DNA from 3 places in the Mucilaginibacter sp. A5337 genome. Region 1 is predicted to be linked to each of the others. Evidence: riboswitches for the same ligand, from Rfam matches in the RefSeq annotation. Region 1 holds a riboswitch; each other region holds the start of a gene.
What was found. A riboswitch is a leader RNA that binds a small molecule or an ion and turns the genes downstream of it on or off. The one in region 1 is predicted to bind S-adenosylmethionine.
Positions count from the first base shown of each region.

Region 1 (4,263 bases):
CTTAAGGTTCGACCTGAACACCATTATAGGCGGGCAATTGCGTGATGATGATGAGCATAAACTTTTTTTGCTTTATCCCGAAGGAAACTGGGTTGAGTTAGGGCAGGGAGCACCCTATGTAGTTATCGGTAACTCGGGCCACGGTAAGGCTATCCTGAACCGGATCCTTGATGAGGATTCGAGCTTGAGATTAGCATTGAAAACGGGTTTCCTTTCGTTCGATTCAACAAGGGTAAGTTCAAATAATGTCGATTTTCCGATAGATGTTGCTGTTTATAAAAGGGATAGCTTCAATATTGTTGAGCAACGTTATAACAAACAAGATCTGGAGCATATCTCAACCCAATGGGCCGAGGAGCTTAAACTGGCGCTCGACCATATTTCGGAAGACTGGATGGATGCCACATTTAATAAATTAGAAGAAATAAAAACAGAAGGCTGATAGTATGAAATTCGATGTGTTTTCCCAAATGGAATATATAGTACGGTCGCCGGGCACATTGATTTTAAATATACATGCTTTAAGGAGCACAAATCAAACGGTAATAAGTGAAGAGTTTGAATTAGAACCCTATATAAGGTTTGAGGAATTGCAAACCCTGCAGGGCGAAAACCGATTAGTGCGTTTTGATGTAAGCGCTGATATCCCCAACATTAAAGTCACCTATAAGGCTACCATCGATAATTGCTATGAGGTAGCAGATTTTGGTCATTTGCAGGAAACCCACGTTTCTGAATTGCCTTCGCCGGTGCTGCCTTATCTTAACCCGAGCCGCTATTGCCAGTCGGATAAGTTATACCGCCTCGCACACAATATGTTCGGGCATATTACTAACCCCTTTGAGCAGGTGGTTGAATTAACCAACTGGATTCATAAAAACGTACAATACTTAAGCGGTTCAACCAATTCACAAACATCGGCTTTTGATACGGTGACTGAACAAGCCGGCGTTTGCCGTGATTTTGCGCACCTGGGCATAGCCCTTTGCAGGGCCTTAACTATACCGGCCCGCTATTTTACGGGCTATGCTTATCATCTTAAACCTGCCGATTTTCATGCCTGCTTTGAGGCATATCTGGGTGGCAAATGGATCCTTTTTGATGCAACGCGGTTAGTGCCTTTAAATGGCCTCATTAAAATAGCTACAGGCCATGATGCTGCCGACTCGGCCATAGCCAATATTTTTGGTGATGTTACATTTACCACTATGCAGGTAAGCTGCGAGCTTGCCGAAGATAGCTTTGAGCCGTTTTATTATGGTGATGGAGAATTTAGAGGATTGTCGTATTTGTAAAGGAAGTATTAAAAAGGAAGTCTGTATGTTGGCAACAAAAATTGGGCTTGAACTTAAAGAAAATAGTATCTACAATTCGTTGTTTATAATGACTTGTCTGTAAGTTGTTGATTATTAGGTGTTTTTTTGGCGGATTTTATAACATGGGCGTTGCCTGCGGCCCGGGCTTTCCGTTACAAGTCCTCGCTTTGCCCACACACAAACCCGCACACGCTCCGGGCTTTTCACTGCAATCCCTAACGCGGCCCAGCGCGCCATCTCTAAAACGTATTTTGCACGTCATTACGATTTTTTCCGGGGATTCCCTGGTGGTCACTCGCAATGACGATTTTTTTATTTGATGTTATTTTGTAATAAACCCTTATATAGCTTTACCGCTTCCCCTTTTTAACCGGTACTTTTTTATTTTGCTTTATACCATAAACCCAATTAGCTGCAAGCACAGCCACGCAAATTAGTAAACCAAAAAATTCGCGTACTTCTTCAACCCATGGCTTTTCGGCTTTCATGGTTTGCACAAGGCTTTCGGCGTGGTGATATTCAAACCAATCAATAAGGCCATTATTGTCAAATATTTTGTAAATGGCGTAACCTGTAAAAATGGCAATGCCTGCTGCGTAACCAATAGGGTAATATTCCTTTTTAGCAGCCAGATAGCAAAACCAGGCGCAATACAGGTAAATGGGCATCCAAAGGTATGGGTCGGGATCGTTATATTGTAAACCCGCAAAAATGATAAAAAGTACAACCCATACAATGTTGAAGATTTTCATAAGTAAAAAGCAATTGCAATAATTTACGCTGGTTTATCTTGCTTAAATGCAGGTTAAGCAATGCTAAATATATGAATTTAGTTTGCACTTTTTAAAGGGCGAAAAATAGTTTTTGTGCGGCTTGATTTCAGCAAAAGCAGATTCAGGAAATATGAGATGAAGAACTATTTGGAAAATTTGATGTCGCGGGCAGATTCGAACTGCCGTTTAGGGTATTGCGGACCCCCACCTATCCTCTCGGTCACGCGACTTGAAAATTATAGAAAAAAATCACTTAATCAGATCGGTTGTGGGGTGTAGATATAATTATCTCTCTCCCGTTTTGCACAGGAGCAGGAATTAGCACCTTTTACATTATGCGGATGTACAGGTTGCTAAGACGTCTTTGGGCCTTTCCCTCAGTCTTTCTTGATAAGTTATAAAAAGAACGCTTTGTCGTTGTTGACAGTGCAAATGTAAAAATAAATTATATAATTCCTATGGTTTAAGTAGTTTAATTTAATTTTTATTTGTTCGGTGTTGATTTTGAGGGAGATAAATTTATGATTAGTTGGTTATGATGTCTGCTGAAAAGACAGTCAGACGGTTTTAAGAGTTCGGGCTGTGCGATTCCCTCTCCATGGGGGCTACTTTGTGTACACATCTGTTCAGCTAAAAAATGTCATTTCGAGCCCTTGAAGGGTGGGAAATAGCGGGGGAAGGGTGAGAAATCTTTTACGATATGCATAGTTACGCGATTAAAAGCAGGGCGTATAAGATTTCTCCTCACCCGCTGATGCACAAATCCTCCCCGTGGTTCGTTCGAAATGACATCGTTTTTCAATTAATAATAAAATCATCAAGATATTTATACACAGTAGCTCCCATGGAGAAGGAATTGTCAGTCCCTTCGCTTTTACTTTTTAGTAGTCAATCTGAATAAAAAAACTGAAATGGTCACCATTTAATCTGAAGTAGTCACCATAATTTTATTCACCAACCATCGCATCTTTGTATTGTTAAAACATTAAAAAACATCAACAATGGGAACAAATAAAATTGCATTGATAACCGGTGGCAGCCGTGGCTTAGGCAAAAACGCTGCTAAGCACATCGCCCAAAAAGGGATCGATGTTATAGTAACTTATCGCAGTAAAAAAGAAGAAGCTGAAGCCGTTGTTGCCGAAATAGAATCGATGGGCCAAAAAGCTGCTGCTTTGCAACTGGATACAGGTATTGTATCCACCTTCGATGCTTTTATTGCAACACTAAAAGCAACCCTCAACGAAAAATGGAGCCGGGATACCTTTGATTTCCTGGTCAATAATGCGGGTATTGATGCTGCCTCGCCATTTGCACAAACTACTGAAGAGGATTTTGATAACCTGTTTAACGTGCATTTTAAAGGCGTTTACTTTTTAACGCAGAAGAGTTTAACCGTAATTGCTGATGGTGGCCGGATCATTAATTTTTCGACCGGTTTGGCCCGTTTTTCAACTCCGGGATATGCCGCTTATGCCTCAATGAAAGGAGCTATTGAAGTATTCACCAAGTATCTTGCAAAAGAATTGGGTAGTCGCGGTATAGCCGCAAACGTTGTGGCTCCCGGTATTATTCAAACCGACTTTACCAAGGCAGCGTTCGACTCGCATCCGGGTTTGGAAGAAAGGATGGCGCAATTTACCGCTTTAGGTAGGGTGGGACAACCCGATGATATAGGCGGTGTGGTCGCATTTTTATGCACGGAGGATGCCCGCTGGATCAATGCTCAGCGTATTGAAGCTTCAGGTGGGATGTTCTTGTAGTTTAGTGAGTAGTTGATTGGGAGAGTGGTTGATTAGGTTTAATGTTGATCAAATAACCACTCACTTAATCAATTCATCAACTACTCACCTAATTAATCAAAACCGTATCTTTCCCGCAAAAAAGCAATATGGAATTTGGTAGAGTAACGGACGAAGAATTAGCAAGGGTTGATTTTACCTTGCCGGCCGATCCGCAGATAACTGTTGATGCCCTTGCCGCCGCAAAAAGTGATATGCCCCTGCAGGTGCATGTTGGCTGCGCTAAGTGGGGACGCAAGGAATGGATTGGTAAGATCTATCCCCTAAAAACCAAAGACGCTAATTTTTTAGATGAATACGTTAAGCACTTTGATTGTATTGAGCTTAACGCTACTTTTTATAACGTTTACAGTCCTGATACCGTTGCTAAAT
Region 1 is NZ_JCAWEC010000003.1:609,740-614,002, forward strand. Features, by position in the region: gene AC59JO_RS12545 (proteasome-type protease) at 1-442, shown strand, start outside; gene AC59JO_RS12550 (transglutaminase-like domain-containing protein) at 447-1,295, shown strand; gene AC59JO_RS12555 (transmembrane 220 family protein) at 1,667-2,068, opposite strand; SAM riboswitch class I at 2,372-2,486, opposite strand; gene AC59JO_RS12560 (SDR family oxidoreductase) at 3,091-3,852, shown strand; gene AC59JO_RS12565 (DUF72 domain-containing protein) at 3,981-4,263, shown strand, end outside.

Region 2 (4,263 bases), on a different contig from region 1:
GGTATTGATCTCGGGGTTGTTAAGCAATTCTTCTTTGTCGGTAGTAAATAAATGCGCCGGTAAAGAACGTTTTTTATTTGGATCCTTAATAGCAAACTTTACTATCTCGATATTTAAATGCTTTGTTTTGATGATATCATATAGGCCCTGGCCTACAACTCCAAATCCGAAGAGGCCGATATTTAACTTTTTACTCATTACGCTGTACGTTGCAGTTCTATAATTTTTCCTTTTACATCCGTTTTAAAAAACGATGTAAATATGTTTGTTAATGCTTCTGTTTCAATTAAAAATCCGTCGTGCCCATAAAACGAATCCAGTTCGGCAAAGGCTGCTTTAGGGATATGTCTGAACAGATATTGCTGCTCTTCAATAGGGAATAACACATCAGATGAGATCCCGATAACCAATGTTTTTGCCTTAATCAGGCTTAATGCTTTATCAACCCCGTTACGGCCGCGGCCTACATTGTGCGAGTCCATCACTTTTGTTAAATACCAATAGCTATAGGCATTATAACGGTTTACCAATTTCTCGCCCTGATAATTTTGGTATGATGATGAGCGGAATCCGTCCTTAACGTCATCACTTTCTTCCTGTTGGGTAATGCCGTAGGTTTTATAAGTACGATAACTTAGCAGCGCGATACTGCGGGCTGCTTTTAAGCCTTTTTGGCCGCCTTCCGGTGTATTGCCATAAAAAGTACGGTCGGCACTAATGGCTAAACGTTGCGACTCGTTAAAAGCTATGCCCCAAGGCGAGTGCTTGGCATTGGTTGCTATCAGGATAAGGTTTTTAATCCGCTCCGGCTCAATAATAGCCCATTCCATAGCCTGCTGACCACCCAATGAACCACCAATCAATACACTGATATTATTGATGTTCAAATGCTGGGCAAGCAACTGGTGCGCTTTAACCATATCCCGTGTAGTAAACTGGGGATAGGAAAGATAATAAGGCTGGCCGGTAACCGGGTTAATGCTCAGCGGACTTGTAGTACCATAAGGAGAACCCAAAATATTGGCGCAAACTATAAAGTGCTCTTCCGGGTTAAAAAAATAACCCTCACCAATAAGCCCTTTCCACCAGTCAAACACGTCGCTATTAGCAGTAAGCGCATGGCAAACCCAAACAACGTTATTTTTTTCTTTATTTAACCGGCCATAAGTATGAAAGCCTATCTCTAAACCTTCAATTGTGCGGCCCGATTCAAATTCAAAAGTATCAGTGTATTTAAATATCTCTGCGTTCATTCTGTTATTTGTTATTTCAGGTGCAACCGGTATTTCCGGCTGCAACCTGCAATAACGTTTACTATATCACTTAAAAAAACTATACATTGTTAAACTAACTCACCCTCGCTTTGCTTAATTTTTGCAAAAGCCTGTTCAAAATCGGCTTTAATATCATCAATATGTTCAATACCAACAGCCACACGTAATGAAGCAGGTGTAACACCGGCAGCTAATTGTTCTTCGTCAGATAATTGCTGATGCGTGGTTGCCGATGGTTGGATGATGAGTGTTTTTGCATCGCCAACATTGGCCAAATGACTTACCAGTTTAAGGTTATTGATCAACCGGCTGGCCTGCTCTTTATTACCCTTGATCTCGAACGACAATACACCGCCAAAACCGTTCTTTAAATATTTTTTAGCCAGGTCATGGTATGGCGATGATTCCAGTCCCGGATAATTTACGCTTGCCACCTGCGGGTGCTGCTCCAACCATTTAGCTAATTGCAGGGCATTGTCAACATGGCGCTGTACACGTAATGAAAGTGTTTCCAGTCCCTGTATATTCAACCATGAATTAAATGGAGCTTGTGACGGGCCGAAATCCCTCAAGCCCTCAACACGTGCACGAATAATAAACTGGATATTACCAAACGGCCCACCGATGCCAAAAACATCGTTAAAGATCAGGCCATGATAACCTTCAGACGGTTCGGTAAATTGAGGGAATTTGCCATTGCCCCAATTGTAATTGCCGGCATCAATAATAACGCCGCCAATACTTGTACCATGCCCGCCAATCCATTTAGTGGTTGACTCAACAACCACGTTGGCACCATGCTCAATAGGGCGGAAGAGGTAACCACCCGCACCAAAAGTATTATCAACAATCAGCGGCAGATCATGTTTTTTGGCAACTTCGCTAACCTTTTCAAAATCAGCAATGGTAAAACCCGGGTTGCCGATGGTTTCCAGGAAAATAGCTTTTGTTTTATCGTCAATAAGCGCCTCGATATTAGCTGCTGTATCGTCTTTAGCAAAACGCACATCAATACCCAAACGTTTAAATGCTACTTTAAACTGGTTATAAGTACCGCCGTACAGGAAAGGGGAGGTAACAAAGTTATCACCCACCTGCAATATATTATTCAGGGCAAGGAATTGCGAGGCCTGGCCTGATCCTGTAGCCAGCGCAGCCACACCGCCCTCTAAAGCCGCGATGCGTTTCTCAAACACATCGGTTGTAGGGTTCATGATGCGGGTATAGATGTTACCAAACTCCTTTAATGCAAATAAGTTTGCGCCATGCTCGGCACTGTTAAATACGTAAGAAGTGGTTTGGTAAATGGGCACTGCGCGTGAACCTGTTGTTGGATCAACTTCCTGACCGGCATGTAATTGTAAGGTTTCGAATTTTAAGGCAGACATAGTTGTAAATTTTTAAATGTGTTTAATTTAGATTTTTAATGTTAAGATGGATTTAGTATGCCGGTTAAGATAACCGGTTAACCACACACGCGTTTTTCAGAGAGATGAAAAAGAGCGTGTTAAGCATCAACAGCAGCAACACATACAAATACAGCCAATAGGGGAGCCAATATATTGTACGTTACCGTTTGCGGTGTAAAAAGTGTTGCGTTGCGTAAATTTAATTAAACTTTTCATGGTTATAAATTTATATTCCCCGGTGTTATTTGCCGGGACAGGAATTGGCACCTTCTTCAACATTGAAGGGTTGCCAGCGGGTCATTGAGCCTGATCTCTCGCCGCTTCTTTATAAATCAAAACCCGAACTACGTGCGGAGTATTGATCGACCTTGGTATTGCTACCAAATAATGTTGCGAATATAAGGGATTATGGGATAATGCACCAAATTTTATTTTCGAAAGCTGCATTTATTAATACAAATGAAAACTTTATACCTTAGCAGATATTTTTTATGCCTATCCCTTATGCAGGAAACTATGCTTCGAAAATCATTTATAATCGTTCTGTTTTTATCTATTTTTTATACAGAGGGTTTTGCGCAAATAGATAATTCTACTCTTTCGAAAAAAGTAATTGTAAATAATATCTGTTTGTGTCAAACTACAATTGCTGATTTAAAAAAGTCAGATTCGGACTTGAAAGACACGGTGCTTGAAGAAATGGATTTGAACGCCGTTTGTGTCGGAAATGATCCGAGATATATCGCAGGTAGCGGATATTCAACGTCAAAATATCCTGGAATGATATTCCAGCAAGATCAAAAAAATGACCTTATCAGCAAAATCAGGCTGACTAAAGCATTTGCTGGAAAACTACCTGACGGAAAGGAAATTGATCTTAGTAAGTTATTACTTAAGGACTTGTTTAAACTATATCCTGCATTTAAGGAGCAATGGTACACGAGAGGCTGTTCTGATTATTGGAATTTCTCTAACGACACTATTTCTTTTTATGTTAAGATAGATTCGGCCAAAAAATCAGTATTCCCGATAGATGAAGCGTATTATATGGATAAGCCTGTGGAAGCAGCTGATTTAATATTGTCTTGTCACGGGGCAGTAAAGGAAGATACTCAACAGTATGTTACAGGTGAGACTGAAAACAACGAACCTGTATATTTTATTGACAGTGTGCGCGTAACCGGGGAAGGCCTAAACAAGTTAAATAGTAATGATGTAGCCACGGTTTCTGTTTACAGGGGTGCAAACGCAATAATAAAATATGGCCGCGAAGCGAAATATGGACTAATTTATATAGAAACTAAAAAATTTGATATTCACCGGTTTCAAAACTATTTTAAATCGAAATCTGCTGATTACACCAGGCTAATTTCCACACCAGCAAACGCCCCCAAGATCCAATACATTCTTAATAAAAAGGTACTGACCAATAATTACGAAGGTAATTTAGCTGGGATAAATGATAAAATATTCAAGGGGCTCATAATTATAAACAAGCGTCAGCTTATGAAACAATATGGGGTCACGAATAAAGATTATGGTGTAATAATTACTGCCGATATACCGGTTAATTCATTTAA
Region 2 is NZ_JCAWEC010000002.1:670,946-675,208, forward strand. Features, by position in the region: gene AC59JO_RS07635 (homoserine dehydrogenase) at 1-198, opposite strand, end outside; gene AC59JO_RS07640 (homoserine O-acetyltransferase family protein) at 198-1,253, opposite strand; gene AC59JO_RS07645 (O-acetylhomoserine aminocarboxypropyltransferase/cysteine synthase family protein) at 1,343-2,662, opposite strand; SAM riboswitch class I at 2,907-3,017, opposite strand; gene AC59JO_RS07650 (hypothetical protein) at 3,143-4,263, shown strand, end outside.
Region 2: it holds a riboswitch for S-adenosylmethionine, as region 1 does, so the genes downstream of both, AC59JO_RS07645 (O-acetylhomoserine aminocarboxypropyltransferase/cysteine synthase family protein) here and AC59JO_RS12555 (transmembrane 220 family protein) in region 1, are expected to answer to the same signal.

Region 3 (4,263 bases), on a different contig from region 1:
CTCGCCGGTGCGTAAAAGGATAATTTTAGATTTGTTGTTAACGATAGGTAATTTATCAGAAGGGATAAGCGGAATACCTCTCCAGGTAATAAACTGCGAACCAAATAAGGAAACGGTTGGCGGCGGTACACCACGGCGGGTACATTCACGACCGAAAGCAGCTATAGCCAAAGGGTGCAGCAAGAAAAACCCTGGCTCTTTCCAAACTTTGGTGATCAGCTCGTCCAAATCATCAGGGGTAGGAGGGCCAAGCCTTGTTTTTATTTTTTGAGATGGTGCTACGCTGCTCAGCAAACCATATTCGGTATTGTTGATCAGCTCGCTTTCCTGGCGTTCCTTAACGATCTCGATGGTAAGGCGCAGCTGCTCGCTGATCTGGTTGTAAGGTTTGCTGTACAGATCAGATACGCGGGTGTGTACATCTAATACTGTATTTACAGCGCTCAGGTTGTACTCGCGTGGATTTTCTTCGTAATCAACATAAGTTGACGGCAGTTCGCGCTCATCTCGGTTTGAGCAATCAACCTCCACATTATTGGCATCAACAACCTTATTTAAGCGGTAAACACCCGATTCAACAGGGATCCAGTTTAATAAATGAGTTAACCAACGCGGGGTAATGGTTGATAATTGCGGAACGGTACGGGTGGCTACGGCCAACTGCCTGGCTGCTACATCGCCAAGGGCTGTTTGTTTTGGTTTTTGATCGGGCATTTTTAGATAAATGAATAAGTATTTAAGCTGATTTGGTGGTGCTTTGTCAATGTTTAACACCTGCGTTGCAATGATAAAAAATAAATTATATAAAATCTATAGGATTTATAGATTTTATCGTATGTTTGCATCATCAGTTCTTTAACACTTATCCAGAAAAGACGGAGGGAAAGGCCCCATGAAGTCTTGGCAACCTGTACAACCAATATGTAAAAGGTGCTAATTCCTGCTCCTGTAAAGGAGAAAGATAAGATGCTACAGGTTTTACCAATATCTCCACAGCTCTTTTCCAGGTAAGTTTTATTGAAAATGAAAAACAAGAAAAGAGATGAAAACCTGCTTATACACTAAAATTTTAAAAAACTTGATCAATACCTGCTCTATAGATAATTGTTGTTGCTGATCGTTTACCTGTTAGGCTATCAACAAAAACAACATCTATCTATAACAAATGAAAAAAATCATACTTACAGCTTTAACCTCCATTATCGGCACGGTTGCTTACCCGCAGATCCTGGCACCGGTAAAATGGTCGTACGCGGCAAAGAAGGTCAATAAGGAGCAGGCTATTGTTTTTATAAAAGCAACTATTGATAAAGGCTGGCACATTTACTCGCAAAACGTAGCTGATGGCGGGCCTGTAAAAACCTCGTTCAGATTTGATAAAAGTGATGATTATATATTGAACGGCAATACATCAGAACCTAAGTCGGTTAGCAAGTACGAAAAGGCATTCAGTATGAATGTGCAGTATTTTGAGCAGTCGGTTATCTTTCAGCAAAAGGTAAAGCTTAAAAACGGGCAGGCGTCTGTTAACGGTACCCTAAATTATATGGTATGCAGTAACCAACAATGTTTGCCGCCCGAGGATGTGGAATTTAGCATCCCGGTTAAATAAAAACATTAACATAGTTTAACAGTTCATTAGCCACCAAATTGATCTGTTAAGTGTTTGCGGCCGGGTACAAACCTTGGGCATGCAACAAAAACAAATACCATGAAACCGAAATTGAGTTCTATCACTAAAGCCCGCGTACAGAATGGTGGCATCCTTTTCTGTAGTTACCATTGTTTTTAATTCGCGCAGTTTATACCGGAAATTGATCCTGAATAAGATCAACATCCTGGCTGTACTAAGTGCGTTGCTTTGCTATGGTGGTAAAACAGGCGTGTGCTGTACAGACCAGGATGTTAATCCTTTACAAGATAAGAAATTAATAAAAGTATAAATAATTAAAAATATTCTACTAAATCTATAGATTTTATTGCATTTATCATATTTATTGCTATCTTTACAGCATTCTAATTAACCCCACCATTAATTAGTTGATTTATAAAGAATAAGGGAGAGGAAGTCTCGATGATCTTATAGCAACTTTTCAGCAATGAAATAAGTGCTAAACTTTTTCCGATAGCGATTTTGCTGCCGGAATATAAATTAACTAAAAACCATGAACACATTAAAGTATCCGTATCTACACCTGCAGTCTGTCGTTATTAAGCGATGTTGCTGTTTGGTTCAGTACGCCTTTTGGTTTTAAACAAAAACCAGTCCCCTGAAATTTACTGCTCTTTTTTATTGGCATTAACCGGGCCGGGGGGATTCTTTGTGTCAAATTTTTAGCCGTGGAGCTTAATTAACAACAATTAAAACTTATAAAAATGAAAATCACAAACTACTTCTCTAAAGCTAAATTGCTTTCTGTTAGTTTTTTACTGGGAGGTGTTGCTGTAGCCTCAGCGCACGACGGCCCTAAACCAAAGTTTATTAAAGAAGGTAAATGGCGCGGCGAGTTCACGGTAAGCGAATCTAAAGTACCATTCAATTTTGAACTGAAAGGTAAAGATGCAGAGCATGCCACATTTACCCTCATTAATGGTTCACGCCGTGACGATTTCCATGTAAAATCGATCGGGCAAGATTCGGTGTATATTAAAATGAATACCTATGATGCAGCGTTGGTTGCAAAAGTGGAAGACGATGGTTCGTTAACGGGTGAATATCGCAGTCTGGTCCCCGGTTTCAGAGGCAATTCGTTACCCTTTACTGCTGAATATGGCAAAACCTACCGTTTTGTTGAACCGGGTAAAGATGTTGCCCCAACAGCCGACCTGAGCGGTAAATGGGAAATTAAAACCTACAGTAAAGAGGCCGTCCCTGCATCTATCGCCCTGCTAAAACAAAAAGGCAATAAACTTACCGGCGTGGTAATGACTGTAGTAGGTGATACCCGCGAACTGGAAGGCACCGTGCAAGGCGACGAATTTGCGTTAAGCGGTTTCACCGGCCCAAGCCCGTTTATTATTAAAGGTAAAATCAACGCTGATGGCTCATTAAGCGGCGAACAGGGTTTCGGCATCTACAAAAACCTGAAGTTCGATGCTACCAAAAAGGCCGAAGTTGAGCTGCCGGATCCTTATAAGCTTACTTTTTTGAAAGAGGGCTATAAAAAGCTTGATTTTTCTTTCCCGGGGATTGATGGTAAACAGGTATCGTTAAGCGATGATAAGTACAAAGGCAAAGTAGTTATCGTGGAGATCATCGGTACATGGTGCCCTAACTGTACAGATCAAACCGTGTTCCTGTCGCCCTGGTTCAATAAAAACCATCAGCGTGGAGTAGAAGCTATCGCTTTGGGCTTCGAACAAAAAGACAGCCTGGAGTATGCCAAATACACTTTAGGTAAGTTACGCGATAAATACGCCATCAATTACGACATCGCTTTCGGTGGTTTGGCCGATAAAAAACTGGTTTCGCAAAAGCTTCCGGCACTTAACAAATTCATCGCTTTCCCTACAACCATCATTATCGACAGAAAAGGTGATGTAAGGGAGATTTACACTGGTTACACCGGCACAGTTACCGGCAAATACCACGAAGATTACGAAAAGAAATTCAACAAACTGTTAGACGAACTGATTGCCGAACCGGCACCTGAAACAGCCGCTGTTGTTGATCAGCCTGCACATCAAGGTAAATAAGCTACTATCAACTAATCCTATAATTTATCAAATGAAAACACTCAATTTAATCACCTCATTCAAATGCCTGACGGCTGGTTTGTTGCTGGCCGGTACCGTGCACGCGGCGGACAAAAATCCGCCGGTGAAATTTATCAAAGAAGGCGTATGGCGCGGCGTGTTCACCGTGGCCGAAACCAAAGTGCCGTTCAATTTCGAGCTTAAAGGTAAAGATGCGGAGCATGCGGTATTTACGCTGCTAAATGGCTCGCGCCGTGATAATTTTCATGTAAAGCAGGTCGGCAGAGATTCGGTATTTATTAAAATGAATACTTACGACGCCGCTCTTGTGGCCAAAGTGGAAGATGACGGTACGCTAAGCGGCGAATACCGCAGCCTGGTACCGGGCTTTAGGGGCAATTCATTACCCTTCACTGCCGAGTACGGTAAAAGCTATCGTTTTGTTGAACCCGGTAAAGATGTTGCCCCGGCAGCCAACTTAACAGGAAAATGGGAGCTGAAAGTGTACTCGAAAGACCAGGTGCCTAACAAAATTGCCGTTCTGAAACAAACCGGCAATAAACTTAC
Region 3 is NZ_JCAWEC010000005.1:714,889-719,151, forward strand. Features, by position in the region: gene AC59JO_RS20185 (family 2A encapsulin nanocompartment shell protein) at 1-714, opposite strand, end outside; SAM riboswitch class I at 860-968, shown strand; gene AC59JO_RS20190 (protein-disulfide reductase DsbD domain-containing protein) at 1,166-1,612, shown strand; gene AC59JO_RS20195 (hypothetical protein) at 1,755-1,943, shown strand; SAM riboswitch class I at 2,043-2,154, shown strand; gene AC59JO_RS20200 (peroxiredoxin family protein) at 2,377-3,696, shown strand; gene AC59JO_RS20205 (peroxiredoxin family protein) at 3,728-4,263, shown strand, end outside.
Region 3: it holds a riboswitch for S-adenosylmethionine, as region 1 does, so the genes downstream of both, AC59JO_RS20200 (peroxiredoxin family protein) here and AC59JO_RS12555 (transmembrane 220 family protein) in region 1, are expected to answer to the same signal.